One region of the Pantoea sp. PA1 genome, then DNA from elsewhere that is predicted to be linked to it. Evidence: predicted binding sites of a transcription regulator. Region 1 holds the regulator's gene; the other holds the start of a gene.
What was found. Region 1 encodes PurR, which represses purine synthesis genes. Its sites were predicted from a motif close to CANGCAAACGTTTGCNTG; they were not measured.
Positions count from the first base shown of each region.

Region 2: the regulator PurR is predicted to act here: its motif matches at 2,229-2,246, upstream of pyrC (dihydroorotase).

Region 1 covers NZ_JBXGEE010000001.1:971,307-979,162, reverse strand. Annotated here, with positions in the region: gene AC1V0D_RS04830 (C40 family peptidase) at 1-627, shown strand, start outside; gene cydH (cytochrome bd-I oxidase subunit CydH) at 675-764, opposite strand; gene purR (HTH-type transcriptional repressor PurR) at 1,046-2,071, shown strand; gene punR (DNA-binding transcriptional activator PunR) at 2,068-2,973, opposite strand; gene punC (purine nucleoside transporter PunC) at 3,080-4,282, shown strand; gene cfa (cyclopropane fatty acyl phospholipid synthase) at 4,591-5,739, shown strand; gene AC1V0D_RS04800 (riboflavin synthase) at 5,978-6,637, opposite strand; gene AC1V0D_RS04795 (MATE family efflux transporter) at 6,846-7,856, shown strand, end outside.
Region 2 covers NZ_JBXGEE010000001.1:672,255-680,110, forward strand. Annotated here, with positions in the region: gene bssS (biofilm formation regulator BssS) at 1-154, opposite strand, end outside; gene AC1V0D_RS03450 (hypothetical protein) at 395-667, opposite strand; gene dinI (DNA damage-inducible protein I) at 813-1,058, opposite strand; gene pyrC (dihydroorotase) at 1,121-2,164, opposite strand; gene AC1V0D_RS03465 (lipoprotein) at 2,299-2,862, opposite strand; gene grxB (glutaredoxin 2) at 2,978-3,625, opposite strand; gene rimJ (ribosomal protein S5-alanine N-acetyltransferase) at 3,921-4,517, shown strand; gene AC1V0D_RS03480 (YceH family protein) at 4,528-5,166, shown strand; gene AC1V0D_RS03485 (Gfo/Idh/MocA family protein) at 5,168-6,088, shown strand; gene murJ (murein biosynthesis integral membrane protein MurJ) at 6,209-7,747, shown strand; gene flgN (flagellar export chaperone FlgN) at 7,813-7,856, opposite strand, start outside.

The sequences.
Region 1 (7,856 bases):
ACAAAAAAAACCCGTCTCAGCCCGGTTCAGAAGCTCAAAACGAAAAAACAGAAAAAAGTTGAACTGACCGCTAAACAGACACCTGCCAAAAAAACCTCGCTTAAGACCGCCCGACTCAGCACCAAAGAGAAAAAACGCTACGGCCACCAGCGCCTGCTGAAAAACGCGGATGCCAGCGAGACCGGCACCATTAAAATGAGCAAATCTCACCGTCAGCGCTACCAGAAAGCGCGTGAAACAGCGATGACCAAGCTCATGGGCCAGCTGGGCAAACCTTATCAGTGGGGCGGCACCTCCCCCCACACCGGCTTCGACTGCAGCGGATTGGTCTGGTACGCCTATAAAGATCTGGTGAAGTTTAAAATTCCGCGCACCGCTAACGAGATGTATCACCTGCGTGACGCTGCCCCTATCAAACGTGAGTCACTGGAAAAAGGCGATCTGGTCTTCTTCCGCATTAATGGCCGCGGAACCGCGGATCACGTCGGGGTTTACCTGGGTGACGGCAAGTTTATTCAGTCACCGCGTACCGGCAAAGATATTCAGATCAGTGCGTTAGGGGAAGATTACTGGCAGCGTCACTACATAGGTGCGCGTCGTGTAATGACGCCGAAAACCATTCGCTGAGCTGATGCAGTGTCAGAAAAAAGCCGAGAGAAGTCCCGGCTTTTTTATCAGTGCAGTACAGCGGTAAAACTAAAGGCCACAATCATCAGCAGGCAGCCGACAGTGGTCATTAACGCCAGTTTAAGATCGGTACTCATGGGTTGCTCTTTAACCACGTAATCATTGTGGTTATTCTATTTTCCCACAGCCGTGGGTAAAAATCTCGTTTTATCCGTTCAGCCTTGTTAGAATCCCGCCCTTGTTGCGCAACGCGCGCAGCCCTGATTCCGTTTGCGCACTTTTTCAGGCATTTATTCTCCGTCGGCCGCCGGTTTAATGCGCCATAACACGGCATTTTTGCGGAAAATACCCTGAGCAGACGCAAACGTTTAACACTACGCTTATCATACAGTTAGATAAGTCCTGGAGTCCGATTTTCATGGCAACAATTAAAGATGTGGCAAAACGCGCTGGCGTCTCCACGACCACGGTTTCGCACGTCATCAATAAAACCCGCTTCGTGGCTGAAGAGACGCGCGATGCGGTCTGGCAGGCGATCAAGGAACTGCACTACTCGCCGAGCGCCGTGGCGCGCAGCCTGAAGGTGAATCACACCCGGACGCTGGGGCTGCTGGCCACCTCCAGCGAAGCGCCCTATTTCGCTGAGATTATCGAAGCGGTCGAGAATCACTGTTTTGACAAAGGCTATACGCTGATTCTGGGGAATGCGCATAACGATCTGCAAAAACAGCGCGCCTACCTCAGCATGATGGCGCAGAAGCGCGTCGATGGCCTGCTGGTCATGTGCTCTGAATACCCGGACGACCTGCTGCAGATGCTGGAAGAGAACCGCAATATCCCGATGGTGGTGATGGACTGGGGCGAGTCGCGTGCCGACTTCACCGATACGGTGCTGGATAACGCCTTCCAGGGTGGCTATCTGGCGGGACGCTATCTGATTGAGCGCGGCCACCGCGACATCGGCGCCATCCCCGGTCAGATGGAGCGCAACACCGGGGGCGGACGTCATGCCGGTTTCCTTAAGGCGCTGGAAGAGGCGGGCATTCAGCCGCGCGCCGAGTGGATTGTGCAGGGTGACTTTGAGCCGGAGTCGGGCTATCAGGCGATGCAGCAGATCCTGTCGCAGAAGCAGCGCCCGACGGCGGTGTTCTGCGGTGGCGACATCATGGCTATGGGGGCGATTTGCGCCGCTGACGAGATGGGTCTGCGCGTTCCGCAGGACATTTCGGTGATCGGTTATGACAATGTGCGCAACGCGCGCTATTTTGCGCCTGCACTGACCACCGTCCATCAGCCCAAGGCTCAGCTGGGTGAGAAGGCGCTGGATATGCTGCTTGATCGCATCACCAGCAAGCGCGAAGTGTCACAAACGATTGAAGTCCATCCCACGCTGATTGAACGCCGTTCAGTTGCGGATGGTCCGTTCCGCGACTATCGCCGTTAATCCTCGCTTAACCACTCCTGATTAAGCGTTTGCGCATCACCCAGATAGCTGAGTAACCAGCCTGTTGCCGGTGATGCGCGATCCTCTGCCCAGCTGACACAGCAGGGGCTGTCCGGAAACGCCTGCGGCAGCGTCAGTTCCACCAGCGCGCCGCTGTCGAGCAGTGGCCGGGCCAGATGGCCCGGCACCATCGCCACGCACAATCCCGCCTGCACACACTCCAGCCCGGTTTGCCATTCCGGCACCACCAGCCTGCGCTGATTGTCCAGCGTCCACGTCATGCGCCGCGGCAGCGCCCGTGACGTATCCTCCAGCACCAGCGACGGCCAGTGACGCAGCGTGTCATCATCAATCCGGGTCGCCTGCGTCAGAGGATGGTCGGGTGCCACCACGCAGCGCCAGTTGAGCTTCCCCATATCCCGGAACGCAAACCGTCCGCCAACCGGTATCGCCTGGGTCGCGCCAATCGCGACATCGACCCGGCCATCGGCCAGGGCATCCCAGACCCCGTTGAAGACCTCATAACTGATGTGCAGCTCCATGTCCGGAAAGTGGCGATAAAAATCGTTAACCAGCTGCCGGGTACGCTGCGGTTTGGCGATGCGATCAACGGCAATGCTTAGCTGTCCGCGCCAGCCGTTAGCCAGCTGCTGACACTGCTGCCGGGTTGCGAGCATTTTTTTGATGACGCTGCGCCCTTCCCTGACAAAATGCTCCCCCGCCGGGGTCAGTACCACTTCACGGTGCTGACGCTCAAACAGCGGCACCGCCAGCCAGGTTTCCAGCTGGCGAACCGTATAGCTGATGGCAGACGGCACCCGATGTAACTCCTGCGCGGCGGCGCTGAAACTGCCCCCGCGTGCAACCGCGTCAACCACTTCCAGTGCATACTCTGACCACATAATCTGCCTTCAAAAATTTTAACAGCAACCGGCAAATATTACCGTTTCACAGCCGCAAACGCACCTTTTACACTCTGCCGCGTTTACCCTGCAAAATGAGAATCTGATGTTGTCGAATATAGGATTTATGCCCTACCTCGCTCTGCTCAGCATGCTGGGCTTTTTAGCCACCGATATGTACCTGCCCGCCTTTGGCGCGATGCAGGAGACGTTCCGCACCTCGCCCGGCCTGATCAGCGCCAGCATGAGTCTGTTTCTGGCCGGCTTCGCCTGTGGTCAGCTCTTCTGGGGCCCGCTCTCCGATCGCATCGGCCGTAAACCCGTGCTGCTGGCCGGGCTGGCACTGTTCGCCGCTGGCTGTGCGGGTATGCTGTGGGTGAATGATATCTTTCTGATGCTGGCGCTGCGCTTCATTCAGGCGATAGGCGTCTGTGCTGCCGCCGTAAGCTGGCAGGCGCTGGTCATCGACCGCTATCCGGCGGCGCGCGCCAGCAAAGTGTTCGCCACGATCATGCCGCTGGTGGCCCTCTCACCGGCGCTGGCACCGCTGCTTGGGGCATGGCTGATCGGCCATTTCCACTGGCGTTCGATTTTCCTGGTGCTGACCCTGATTGCGGTGGCGCTGATTCTGGTCACGCTGCGTCTGCCCACGGTGAAACCCGCTCCGCAGGAGAAAGGGGCACAGCCGGGCTTCTTCACGCTGCTTAAATCCCGCGTCTACAGCGGTAACGTACTGATCTACTCCGCCTGCTCCGCCAGCTTTTTTGCCTGGCTGACCGGCTCACCCTTTATTCTGGCGGGCCTGGGCCTTTCCCCCGCCGACATTGGCCTGAGCTATCTGCCACAGACGCTCGCCTTTTTAATCGGTGGCTTCGGCTGTCGCGCCCTGCTCAACCGCTTTAACGGCGCACAGCTGCTGCCCTGGCTGCTGGGGGTCTACAGCCTGAGCATTCTGGCACTGTTTGCGGTCGCGCTTTCGGGTCAGGGAACGCTGCTCAGCCTCATGGTGCCGTTCTGCGGAATGGCGCTGGCTAACGGAGCGATCTATCCGATTGTGGTCTCCAGTGCGCTGATGCCCTTCCCGCACGCTACCGGCAAAGCCGCCGCGTTGCAGAATACGCTGCAGTTAGGCCTCTGCTTCCTCGCCAGCCTGGCGGTGTCGGCGGGATTAACTCAGGCACTGCTGACCACCACGCTGATTATGACAGTGACGATTCTGCTCGCCCTGATCGGGTACGTCATGCAACGCGCCGCAAGCGCACAAACTGTTGTTGCCACTGCGCAACCTGCCTGCCAGGATAATCATTAAGACGCTAACCTTTTAGTTAGCGCCCTAACAATAAGTCATTGAATATTGACCCGCGTGAGAATATACTCATCCGGGTCAACAAATCTGTAATAAATCAACAATATAATAACGTAATAATCTGATTGGCACGCTGTTGCCGGGACGGTATTCGCACGCGTTATTCCCTCTTACCGGCCCTGCTTCAGCCTGTTCCAGTCCTCTGTATCTTACAGATAATCGGTTTGCGGAATCCTCCGTGACGTTTCTCAATGCCTGACGAATTGGCTATTCTTTGTTCAGGTTCAGATTGGACAGGTGGTGGAAAAGCTATGAGTTCATCTTACGCAGAAGCAGTGACTCCTGAAGATAATCATTGGTATCGCATCGTTCACGAACTGCTGGAAAAAGCGGATATCGAAATAAATGGCTCACGTCCGTGGGACATCCGCATTCATCATCCCGGTTTTTTTAAGCGTGTTCTGCAGGAGGGATCGCTGGGGCTGGGCGAAAGCTATATGGAGGGATGGTGGGACTGCGACCGTCTGGATATGTTCTTCCACCAGGTGCTTAAACATAAACTGGATCAGCAGCTCCCGCACCATTTCAAAGATACCCTGCGCATCGCCGCCGCCCGCTTAACCAACCTGCAGTCCCGCAAGCGGGCCTGGATCGTGGGCAAAGAGCACTATGATCTCGGCAACGATCTCTTTTCACTGATGCTTGACCCTTACATGCAATACTCCTGTGGCTACTGGAAAGAGGCCACGACGCTGGCGTCGGCGCAGGAAGCCAAGCTGGATATGATTTGTCGTAAATTAGCGCTGGAACCCGGGATGTCGCTGCTGGATATCGGCTGCGGCTGGGGCGGACTGGCGGAATTTGCCGCACGTCATTATGGCGTCAGCGTGCATGGCGTGACCATCTCCGCCGAGCAGCAGAAGCTGGCGCAGCAGCGCTGTGAAGGGCTGGATGTGACGATTCTGCTGCAGGACTATCGCGATCTGAACGAGCAGTTTGACCGCGTGGTGTCGGTCGGTATGTTTGAGCATGTCGGGCCTAAAAACTACGCGACCTATTTCGACGTGGTCGATCGTAATCTTAAGCCTGACGGGATTTTCCTGCTTCACACCATCGGCGCGATTAAAACCGATATGCGCGTTGACCCCTGGATCGATAAGTATATTTTCCCCAATGGCTGCCTGCCTTCGGTGCGTCAGGTGGCCGATGCCAGCGAGCCCCATTTTATTCTGGAGGACTGGCACAACTTTGGCGCAGATTACGACAGGACGCTGATGGCATGGCATGAACGCTTTTTGCAGGCCTGGCCTCAGCTGGCTGAGAGTTATGGCGATCGCTTTAAGCGTATGTTCGCCTACTATCTCAACGCCTGTGCCGGTGCATTCCGCGCGCGTGATATTCAGCTGTGGCAGATCGTCTTCAGTCGTGGCGTAGAGGGGGGATTGCGCGTGGCGCGGTAGAGGGCCCGGTTGCGCCGCAAGGCCTGCCGAAGTCAGACCCGCGTTAGCCGCAACGGAGAAGCTAAAGGCGCAGGGAACAGGGTCAGAAGAGGAAAGCGTCACGCGCCAGGGAGGGCGCGTGTCGAGCGTGTCAGGGATGACGGCTTTTGCGTCTTTCCGATCTGATCCTGTTTCCTGCGCAGGTGCAATCTCACAGCGAATCGGGTCAGCGGTTCAACAGGCGCTGTCGCGCCTGATATTAACTCTCTGCGGCAGGTTGCCCGGTCAGCGCACTCATGGCTGCCGCAGCATCACGCTGGGCGAGCACGCGCTCCACGGTCTCGACGATGGCCTGAGTGTGTGGATCGATCTCAATATTGACCCGCTGTCCAAAGGTCTTCGCCCCCAGCGTGGTGCGTTCCAAGGTTTCCGGGATCAGATAGACGCAGAACTTCGTTCTGGTCACATCCCCGACCGTCAGGCTGATGCCGTCGATACCGACGAACCCTTTATGCAGAATATATTTCATCTGCGCCGGGTCCTGGATTTTAAACCAGACTTCGCGGTTATGTTCTGACTGGATAATTTTGCAGATCTCAGCCGTGGTCATAATGTGACCCGACATCAGATGCCCGCCGATTTCATCGCTGAATTTTGCTGCCCGCTCGATGTTGACCACGTCGCCCTCGCGCAAATCGCCGAGGTTCGTCACCCGCAGCGTCTCTTTGATCAGATCAAAGCTGACGCGATCGCCGTCGATTGCCGTCACGGTTAAGCAGCAGCCGTTATGCGCGACGGATGCGCCCAGCGCCAGACCCGGCAGGAGTTCTTCCGGTAGCCGGACAGTATGGGTACGAAACAGCTCTTTCTCTTCGATGGACACGATCTCCGCCATGCCCTGCACAATTCCGGTAAACATATTCTTTGCCTCTGAAAATCCGACGTTTGTGCCAGTTTACCACAGCTCAGGCCCGCTGTTAGATTTCAGCCCCTGCCACGGCGTTGAGTCAGTGCAAACCGCATTGTGTGACAAAGATTGGCGAATGGGGTTACGCCAGTTACACTAACTCACGAAATTCCCCGGGCTTTTTGCCCCTTTTCTTTCCTATAACTCGTCAGGTGTTAACGTGCAGAAGTATTTAACAGAAGCGCGTCAATTGCTGGCCCTTGCGATTCCGGTCATCCTTGCTCAGGTGGCCCAGACCGCAATGGGATTTGTGGATACCATTATGGCCGGCGCCGTCAGCGCCACGGATATGGCCGCCGTTGCTGTCGGCACCTCTGTCTGGCTTCCGGCCATCCTCTTTGGTCATGGTCTTCTGCTTGCATTGACGCCCACCGTTGCGCAACTCAACGGTTCAGGTCGCCGCGAACGCATCGGTGAACAGATTCGCCAGGCATACTGGCTCGCCTTTTTTGTCTCCCTGCTGATTATGGTGCTGCTGTGGCACGCGGGTTACCTCATCCGCGCAATGCACGATATCGATCCCCGGCTGGCCCTGAAGGCAGAAGGCTATCTGCATGCCCTGCTGTTCGGCGCACCCGGCTACCTCTTCTTCCAGGTGCTGCGCAACCAGTGTGAAGGATTGTCGAAAACCAAGCCGGGTATGGTGCTGGGCTTTCTCGGCCTGATGTTTAACATCCCGCTCAACTATATCTTTATTTATGGTCACTTCGGGATGCCGGCACTGGGCGGGGTGGGTTGTGGTGTGGCAACCGCGTCGGTCTACTGGGTAATGTTTATCTGCATGCGCTTCTGGGTGCGCCGGATGGGTTCGATGCGTGATATCCGCATGGAGAGCCGCTGGTCGCCGCCTTCGCGTGTCATTCTCACCCGCCTGATGGCGCTGGGATTACCGGTGGCGCTGGCGCTCTTTTTTGAGGTCACCCTGTTTGCCGTGGTGGCGCTGCTGGTGTCGCCGCTGGGCATCGTCAATGTCGCCGGCCACCAGATCGCGCTGAATTTCAGTTCACTGATGTTCGTGTTACCGCTGTCGCTGGGCGTCGCGACCACCATCCGCGTCGGCTACCGCCTGGGTCAGGGCTCCACCGAGCAGGCCCGGGTCGCCGCGTGGACGGCGCAGGGTGTCGGCATCAGCATGGCGGCGCTGACCGCGATTTTTACCGTGACGTTCCGT
Region 2 (7,856 bases), 300 kb from region 1:
GCCAGTAGGTGGGGCCAACATCCGCTTCTTCTTCTTTTTGATCCTGCGACGACAGCGAGTGCAGGCGGATCATCATGGCGTCATAGCTATCAACGGTACTGATATCCCAGCCCACCAGCGGGTGAGTCTGAATAACGTCTTTTCTTCTGTCCATTATAACCTCCTTATTACTCGTTAAACGAAGTGCATGATGAGGTTCAATGCGGCTTTTTTATTCCGATAGCGAAACAATTATAACAGTAAACCCGGGTGTCACTGTTTAAAAAATGCCGTGAGTCAGCTTCTCACAGAATATTCGCTTTTAACAGGCAGGAGTCAAAAAATAAAATGCCTGGCAGGCAGGCATTTTTTCTACGATTCAGTGGGCAGGCGAAAAGCGGGGCAGGCCGCCGGTTCAGAGCGCCGGGCTGTCTGGCACGATGCCGCCGACGCGTTTCTGCAGGGACTCTGCCAGACGGGCAAAATGTTGCTGAAGCTGTTCATCATGGTTTTGATTCTGGGCTTCCAGCGACAGATTGTGCACCAGCAGCTGGCTGGCACGATCGTCAAGACAGAAAATCAGACTGGAAAAGGCATTTTCCAGCACCGTTAAACGACGCTGCTGATCACCAATCAGTGCTAACAACTCACCAAAGGTCATCGCCTCTTCCGGTTTATCAGTAGTCATGGTGTCGCACCTCCTGTTATGCGTGACGAGCGCAAGGATAGGGCATTGATCAGTAAGAGTCTAGATGCAGGAAGAGGGAAGTGCGAGAGGGGAGAAAAGATAAAAAAACCGGGTGGCGACACCCGGAAAAAAAGCACAGTGGCGGTTAATCAGTAATGAACCAGTCGTCAGCACTCTCCCACGTCTGTTGCAGGATTTCGCTGATCTGGTCGCGCGTCTCTTTTCCACCGCCCAGCACGCTGAGATTGTTGGCACTGGCATAACGTACCTTGACGTGATTGGTCGAGTCAGGGAACTGTTCGTCAATGCGGCGCGACAGTTCATCGCTTAACGCCTCTATCGCGCCAGCAGGAAGAGGTCGGGTATTTGATACGGTAATTTCAACACGCATAGCAGCCTCCGGATAAGATACTGTATATATTTACAGTATCCATCCACCGGAGGCAAGCAAAATTATGCAACGCGCCAGTTGAGCGTTTCACCCGCGAGGAAAGGAATCAGAGCGTCACTGCCCAGTGAGATGGACGCCGGCACCTGCCAGGGCTCACGCACCAGGGTAATTGTGCCTTCATTCAGCGGCAGGCCATAGAAACGCGGGCCGTTTTCAGAACAGAACGCTTCGAAATGCTCCAGCGCATTCAGCTCTTCAAACACGGTCGCGTAGGCCGCCAGCGAGGTCGGCGCATTAAATACGCCCGCGCAGCCACAGGCAGACTCTTTAAGATGCTGCAGATGCGGAGCGGTGTCGGTGCCGAGGAAGAAACGCGGATGACCACTGGCCACGACCCTGCGCAGCGCGTCCTGATGCACATTGCGCTTAAGAATCGGCAGGCAGTAAAGATGCGGGCGAATCCCGCCCACCAGCATGTGGTTGCGGTTAAACATCAGGTGCTGCGGCGTAATGGTCGCGCCCAGCGTCTCATCGGCAGCAGCGACATAATCCGCGGCATCCTGGGTGGTGATGTGCTCCATCACCACTTTCAGCCCCGGAAACTGACTGCGCAGCGGCACCATCACCGTCTCAATGAAGCGGGCTTCGCGATCAAAAATGTCGATATGGGCATCGGTGACTTCGCCATGAACCAGCAGCGGCATACCCAGCTGCTGCATCCGCTCCAGCACGCGGGCGATGGAGGCGATATTGGTGACGCCGTGGCTGGAGTTAGTGGTGGCATGAGCCGGATAGAGCTTGGCGGCGGTAAACAGACCGGATGTGAAGCCACGCTCAAGCTCATCCGGATCCAGTGAGTCAGTGAGATAACAGGTCATCAGCGGCGTAAAGGCGTGATCGGCGGGCAGCGCGGCCAGGATGCGGTCACGGTACGCTTCTCCTGCCGCCACGCTGGTCACCGGCGGCACCAGGTTAGGCATCACGATGGCACGACCATTAACCGCGCTGGTATAGGGCAGGACCGTTTTAAGCATCTCATCGTCACGCAGATGAATGTGCCAGTCGTCAGGGCGACGCAGGGTAAGTTGCTGAGGTTGTGCTGTCATCAGTGAAGCTCCGGCATAAAGGAAACAGAAGGCATGTTTTGGCCGGGGTCTAAGCATAAGGATTCAGGCAACCGTTTGCACCTGCTTTTTCTGCTGACAGCAAAAATCCGCGCCGGATGGCGCGGCAATCGGGATTACTGCGTGAAGGGGATAACCAGTTCGCCCGGTCTGACTTCCAGTCCTTTGGCAAATTTTTTCGCCAGTGACTCACCTTTACTGCGGTCAGCGCTGAGACGGTACGCCGGGTTTTGATCGAAATAGCTCTTCAGCGACTGATTCAGATAAGGCGTCAGGGTTTTCATGATGGCGGCCATTTTCTCCGGCGCCACCTGTGCGTCGGTTATCTCCAGATCGCGCAGAAAGATCGCCCCCTGCTGTGGGTCATAGACGGGCTGTGCGCGCATCGTCAGCTGCATGTCAGCCTGCTGCGGGCCGAACAGAGAGGTGACGTTAATCTTTGCTTTGCCGGAGAGCGACACTTTGCCGGGTTCTGCGCGGCCGATCTGGCTGGTGAGATTATTCAGGACAATATGCGCATTGACCAGACCGGACACGCCAATGTCTTTCTCGTAGTTGTTATGCTTTTGCAGCGCCTGATTCACTTCCTGTTCGCTGATAGTGTACTGCGTCAGTTTATTGCAGCCGCTCACCAGCAGCACAAACATCAGGGCAGTCAGCCCGAAAAATACCTTTTTCATCGTTCTATATCCTGGATAACAAAGTCAGTTAACAGGATATAGCCTGCCTGAATGCGTGAGAGGTGTCATCAGAAAAGGGATGAGAAACACCGCGGCGTCTCTCATCCGGGCGGGATTACTGCGCAATAGAAGAGAGCAGATTGACCTGGGTCTGTTTGGCCATATTGTCGCGATAGTCAGCGACCCGTGCTGGCCAGTCGATGCCCGGAACCAGCGTCAGGGAGCGCAGCAGCGGGAAGAGACTGAAATCATCCTCCGACAGCTCGCCGTTAACCGCATTAGGCTGGACAATTAGGCCGTCCAGTTTGCGCAGATTGCCGCTGACTTTTTTAATCAGTCCGGCCGAATGCGTTTTCAGCTCCTCGAAATCACCGATGCTGGCCTGCTTTTTCGCGCGGAAATAGTCACGTGCCGCCGGGGTGGCAAACTCCGCAAAAGGGGCCTCGGCAATGCGCGGCAGCAGCAGCTTATTCACGTAGCTGTTCATGTGACGCAGCCAGTCGCCAATGGCCGGATTGAGCGCACCGGTAATCAGCGGTTTGCCATCCTGCTGGTCGACATAGTGCACAATCTCCATGCTTTCCGGCATCGCGCTGCCATCCTTTTTCTGCAGGACAGGCGCCATTTTCTGGCCAATCAGTCGCTGAGGCGTCTCTTCATCGTCATTGAGCATGACCACCAGCTCAACCGGCAAATTCTTCAGACCAAAAATCATGCGCGCTTTCACACAGAAGGGGCAGTGGTCGTAGATATAGAGCTTCATCCTGATCTCCCTCGTTTACAGGTTAATGTTTAACAGAGTGAATCATTTCATCCTGTTCCGGGCGCCTGAAAAGTATGGAAGAGATTCCCCCTCCCGGCAAACCAGCCCGACAGATGGCCGGGCTGAACGGGCGTTGATGACGCCTGAGCAGGGGCGTCTGCGCGGTGATAACACAACAAAATCAACCTCTTTACGGCAAAAAATCCGTAATGTTTTACCGCAGCCCAGGCGGCGGTTATAGTGAAAGCCAGATAATGACGGCTTTCACTCTCAGCCATTGATTTCAGGAGTCAGGATGTTTGGCTATCGTTCTGCCGCGCCCAGGGTGCGCTTAACCACCGATCGGCTGGTGGTCCGTCTGGTTCACGAACGTGATGCCTGGCGAATGGCAGATTACTACGCGGAAAACCGCCTGTTTTTAAAACCGTGGGAGCCGGTGCGCGATGACAGTCACTGCTATCCCTCCGGCTGGCAGGCGCGGCTGGGGCTGATCGCCGACATGCATAAGCAGGGCTCGGCCTTCTATTTTATTCTGATGGACAGCGAAGAAACCGAAGTGCGCGGCGTAGCTAACTTCAGCAACGTACTGCGCGGTTCCTTTCACGCCTGTTATCTCGGCTATTCGCTGGGCGAAAAGTGGCAGGGACAGGGGCTGATGTTTGAAGCGTTACAGTCTGCTATCCGCTACATGCAGCGTCAGCAGCATATTCACCGCATCATGGCGAACTACATGCCGCATAACCAGCGCAGCGGCGACCTGCTGGCGCGCCTCGGTTTTGAGAAAGAGGGATATGCGAAAGACTATCTGCTGATTGACGGACGCTGGCAGGATCACGTGCTGACAGCGCTAACCCAGCGGGAATGGACGCCTGACCGGCGTGGACAACAATGAGGACGCAAGCATGAAGATGGCTTTATCGGCGCAGGCGCTGCGCGTGCTGGGCTGCCTGCTGGAGAAGCAGGTCACCACGCCGGAACAGTATCCGCTGTCACTGAATGGGGTCGTGGTGGCCTGTAACCAGAAATCAAACCGCGAGCCGGTGATGGAGCTGAGTGAAAGCGCGGTACAGGATGAACTCGATCAGTTGGTGAAGCGGCATCTGGTTACCGCCAGCAGCGCGTCCGGTCAGCGGGTCGTGAAATATGAGCAGCGTTTCTGTAACTCCGCCTTTGGCACGCTGAAGCTGAACAGCGCCGAAGTTGCCGTGCTGACGTTACTGATGCTGCGCGGTCCGCAGACGCCAGGCGAACTGCGCACCCGCAGCGGCCGTCTTCATGAGTTCAGTGACGTCAGCGAAACAGAACAGACGCTGGAAGGCCTGATGCAGCGTGACGACAGCGCCCGGGTGATCCGCCTGGCGCGCGAGCCGGGCAAGCGCGAAAGCCGCTTTATGCATCTGCTGGCCGGGGAGAGCGACACGCCACTGGCCGCCGATGAGCCGGAAGAGCAGGGCGATCTGGCAAGGCGTGTGGCCACCCTGGAACAGCAGGTCGCCCGGCTTCAGGCTCAGCTCACTCAACTGCTGCAGCCGGAGCATTAAGATGACTTTACGTATTGGTGTGGTGGGACTCGGCGGTATCGCACAGAAAGCCTGGCTGCCGGTGTTGTCGGCGGCGACGGACTGGACGCTGGTGGGGGCATTTTCGCCGAATCAGGCCAAAGCCCGGCCACTCTGCGACAGTTACCGTATGGACTGTTTCAGTTCCCTGAATGCGCTGGCCGCGGCCTGCGATGCCGTTTTTGTCCACAGCAGCACTGCCACGCACTATGAGGTGGTGAAGGCGCTGCTGCTGGCCGGAAAAGATGTCTGCGTCGATAAGCCGCTGGCGGAAACTCTGGATCAGGCTGAGGCGCTGGTGGCGCTGGCGGAGAAACAGCAGCGTAAGCTGATGGTCGCCTTTAATCGCCGCTTCGCCCCGCGCTATCAGCAGCTGCGGGCGGAGATGGGACACGTCGCTTCCCTGCGGATTGAAAAGCACCGCAGCGACAGCGTCGGGCCTCAGGATCTCCGCTTTACCCTGCTTGATGACTACCTGCACGTCGTCGACACCGCACTCTGGCTCGGCGGCAAGCCTGTTCAGCATGTTCAGGGGCGCATTGACACCAACGAACAGGGACAGATGCTCTACGCTGAGCACCACTTCGCCCTGGAGGGCCTGTCAATCACCACCAGCATGCATCGGCGCGCAGGCAGTCAGCGTGAGCGGGTCAGTGCGACAGGCGACGGTAAATGTATCGACATCAGTGAGATGCGCGACTGGCAGGAAGAGCGGCACGATGGCGTGCTGATCGCTCCGCCTGCCGCCTGGCAGAGCCATCTGACCCAGCGCGGGTTCAGCGGGGCCGCACGCCATTTTATCGACTGCGTGCAGAATCAGATGACGCCTGAAACCAGCGGTGAACAGGCGCTGATGGCGCAGCGTGTGGTGGAAAACCTCTGGCGTAGTGCCATTCTGGAATAACGCCTTGTAACACTCCGTGCTGGTCATTTCCCTCCGTGGCAGTAGACTGTCGCCGGGCATCTTTCAGGTGCCCGCGCGACTTCTCCTTTTTACTGATTTTTTCAGGATGCGCCGTCAATTATGAATCTTTTGAAATCGCTGGCAGCGGTCAGTTCCATGACCCTGTTTTCCCGCGTTCTGGGCTTTGCCCGTGATGCCATCGTGGCGCGGGTGTTTGGCGCCGGAATGGCGACCGATGCGTTTTTTGTTGCGTTTAAACTGCCGAATCTGCTGAGGCGTATTTTTGCCGAAGGCGCGTTTTCCCAGGCATTTGTACCCATTCTCGCGGAATATAAAAGCAAGCAGGGTGAGGAGGCGACACGTCTGTTCCTCTCCTATGTCTCAGGCCTGCTGACACTGGCGCTGGCGCTGGTGACCTTCGCGGGGATGCTCGCTGCGCCCTGGGTGATCATGATTACCGCACCGGGCTTCAGCGACCATGCGGATAAATTTGCCCTGACCAGTTCCCTGCTGCGGGTGACCTTTCCCTACATTATGCTGATCTCGCTGGCGTCGCTGGCGGGTGCGGTGCTGAACACCTGGAACCGCTTCTCGGTGCCAGCTTTTGCGCCGACCCTGCTGAACGTCAGCATGATCAGCTTCGCCCTGTTCGCCGCGCCGCATTTCCATCCGCCGGTGATGGCGCTCGCCTGGGCGGTCGTTGTGGGCGGGGTGCTGCAGCTCGGCTATCAGCTGCCACACCTGAAGAAGCTGGGAATGCTGGTGCTGCCACGCATCAATCTGCGTGACGCAGGCGTCTGGCGCGTGATGCGTCAGATGGGGCCGGCGATCCTGGGCGTTTCGGTCAGTCAGATCTCGCTGATCATCAATACCATCTTCGCCTCGTTCCTGGTGTCGGGTTCTGTCTCCTGGATGTACTACGCCGATCGCCTGATGGAGTTCCCCTCCGGCGTACTGGGCGTGGCGCTGGGTACCATTCTGCTGCCGTCGCTGGCCAAAAGTTTTTCCAGCGGCAATCACGATGAGTATTCCCGGCTGATGGACTGGGGACTACGCCTCTGCTTCCTGCTGGCGCTGCCCTGCGCTGTGGCGCTGGGGATGCTCTCCGGCCCGCTCACCGTGGCGCTGTTCCAGTATGGCAAATTCACGGCCTTTGATGCGCTGATGACGCAGCGTGCGCTGATCGCCTACTCTGTAGGCCTGATGGGCCTGATTGTGGTTAAGGTGCTGGCACCCGGCTTCTATTCACGGCAGGACATCAAAACCCCGGTTAAAATCGCGATTATCACGCTGATCATGACGCAGGTGATGAACCTGGCCTTCATCGGCCCGCTGAAACATGCCGGTCTCTCTCTGTCGATTGGGCTGGCGGCCTGTCTGAATGCCTCGCTGCTCTACTGGCAGCTGCGCAAGAAGCAGATATTTATGCCTCAGCCGGGCTGGAGCAGCTTTCTGGTGCGTCTGCTGATCGCCGTGGCGGTGATGGCCGGGGCGCTGTTTGCCATGCTGCAATGGATGCCCGCCTGGGAGCAGGGCTCGATGCTGTGGCGACTGCTGCGTCTGGCGCTGGTCTGTGCAGTGGGTGGGGGAAGTTACTTCCTGGCGCTGGCGCTGCTGGGATTTCGGCTGCGCGACTATGCGCGCCGAACCGCTGCCTGACGCGGTTCCTCTTCTGCCATAAAAAAATCCCGCATCAGGCGGGATTTTTTTTGCTACTTTTCTGCTCAGGCTTTACGGCTTAACGTGGCCTGGCCTTTACCCATCCCAT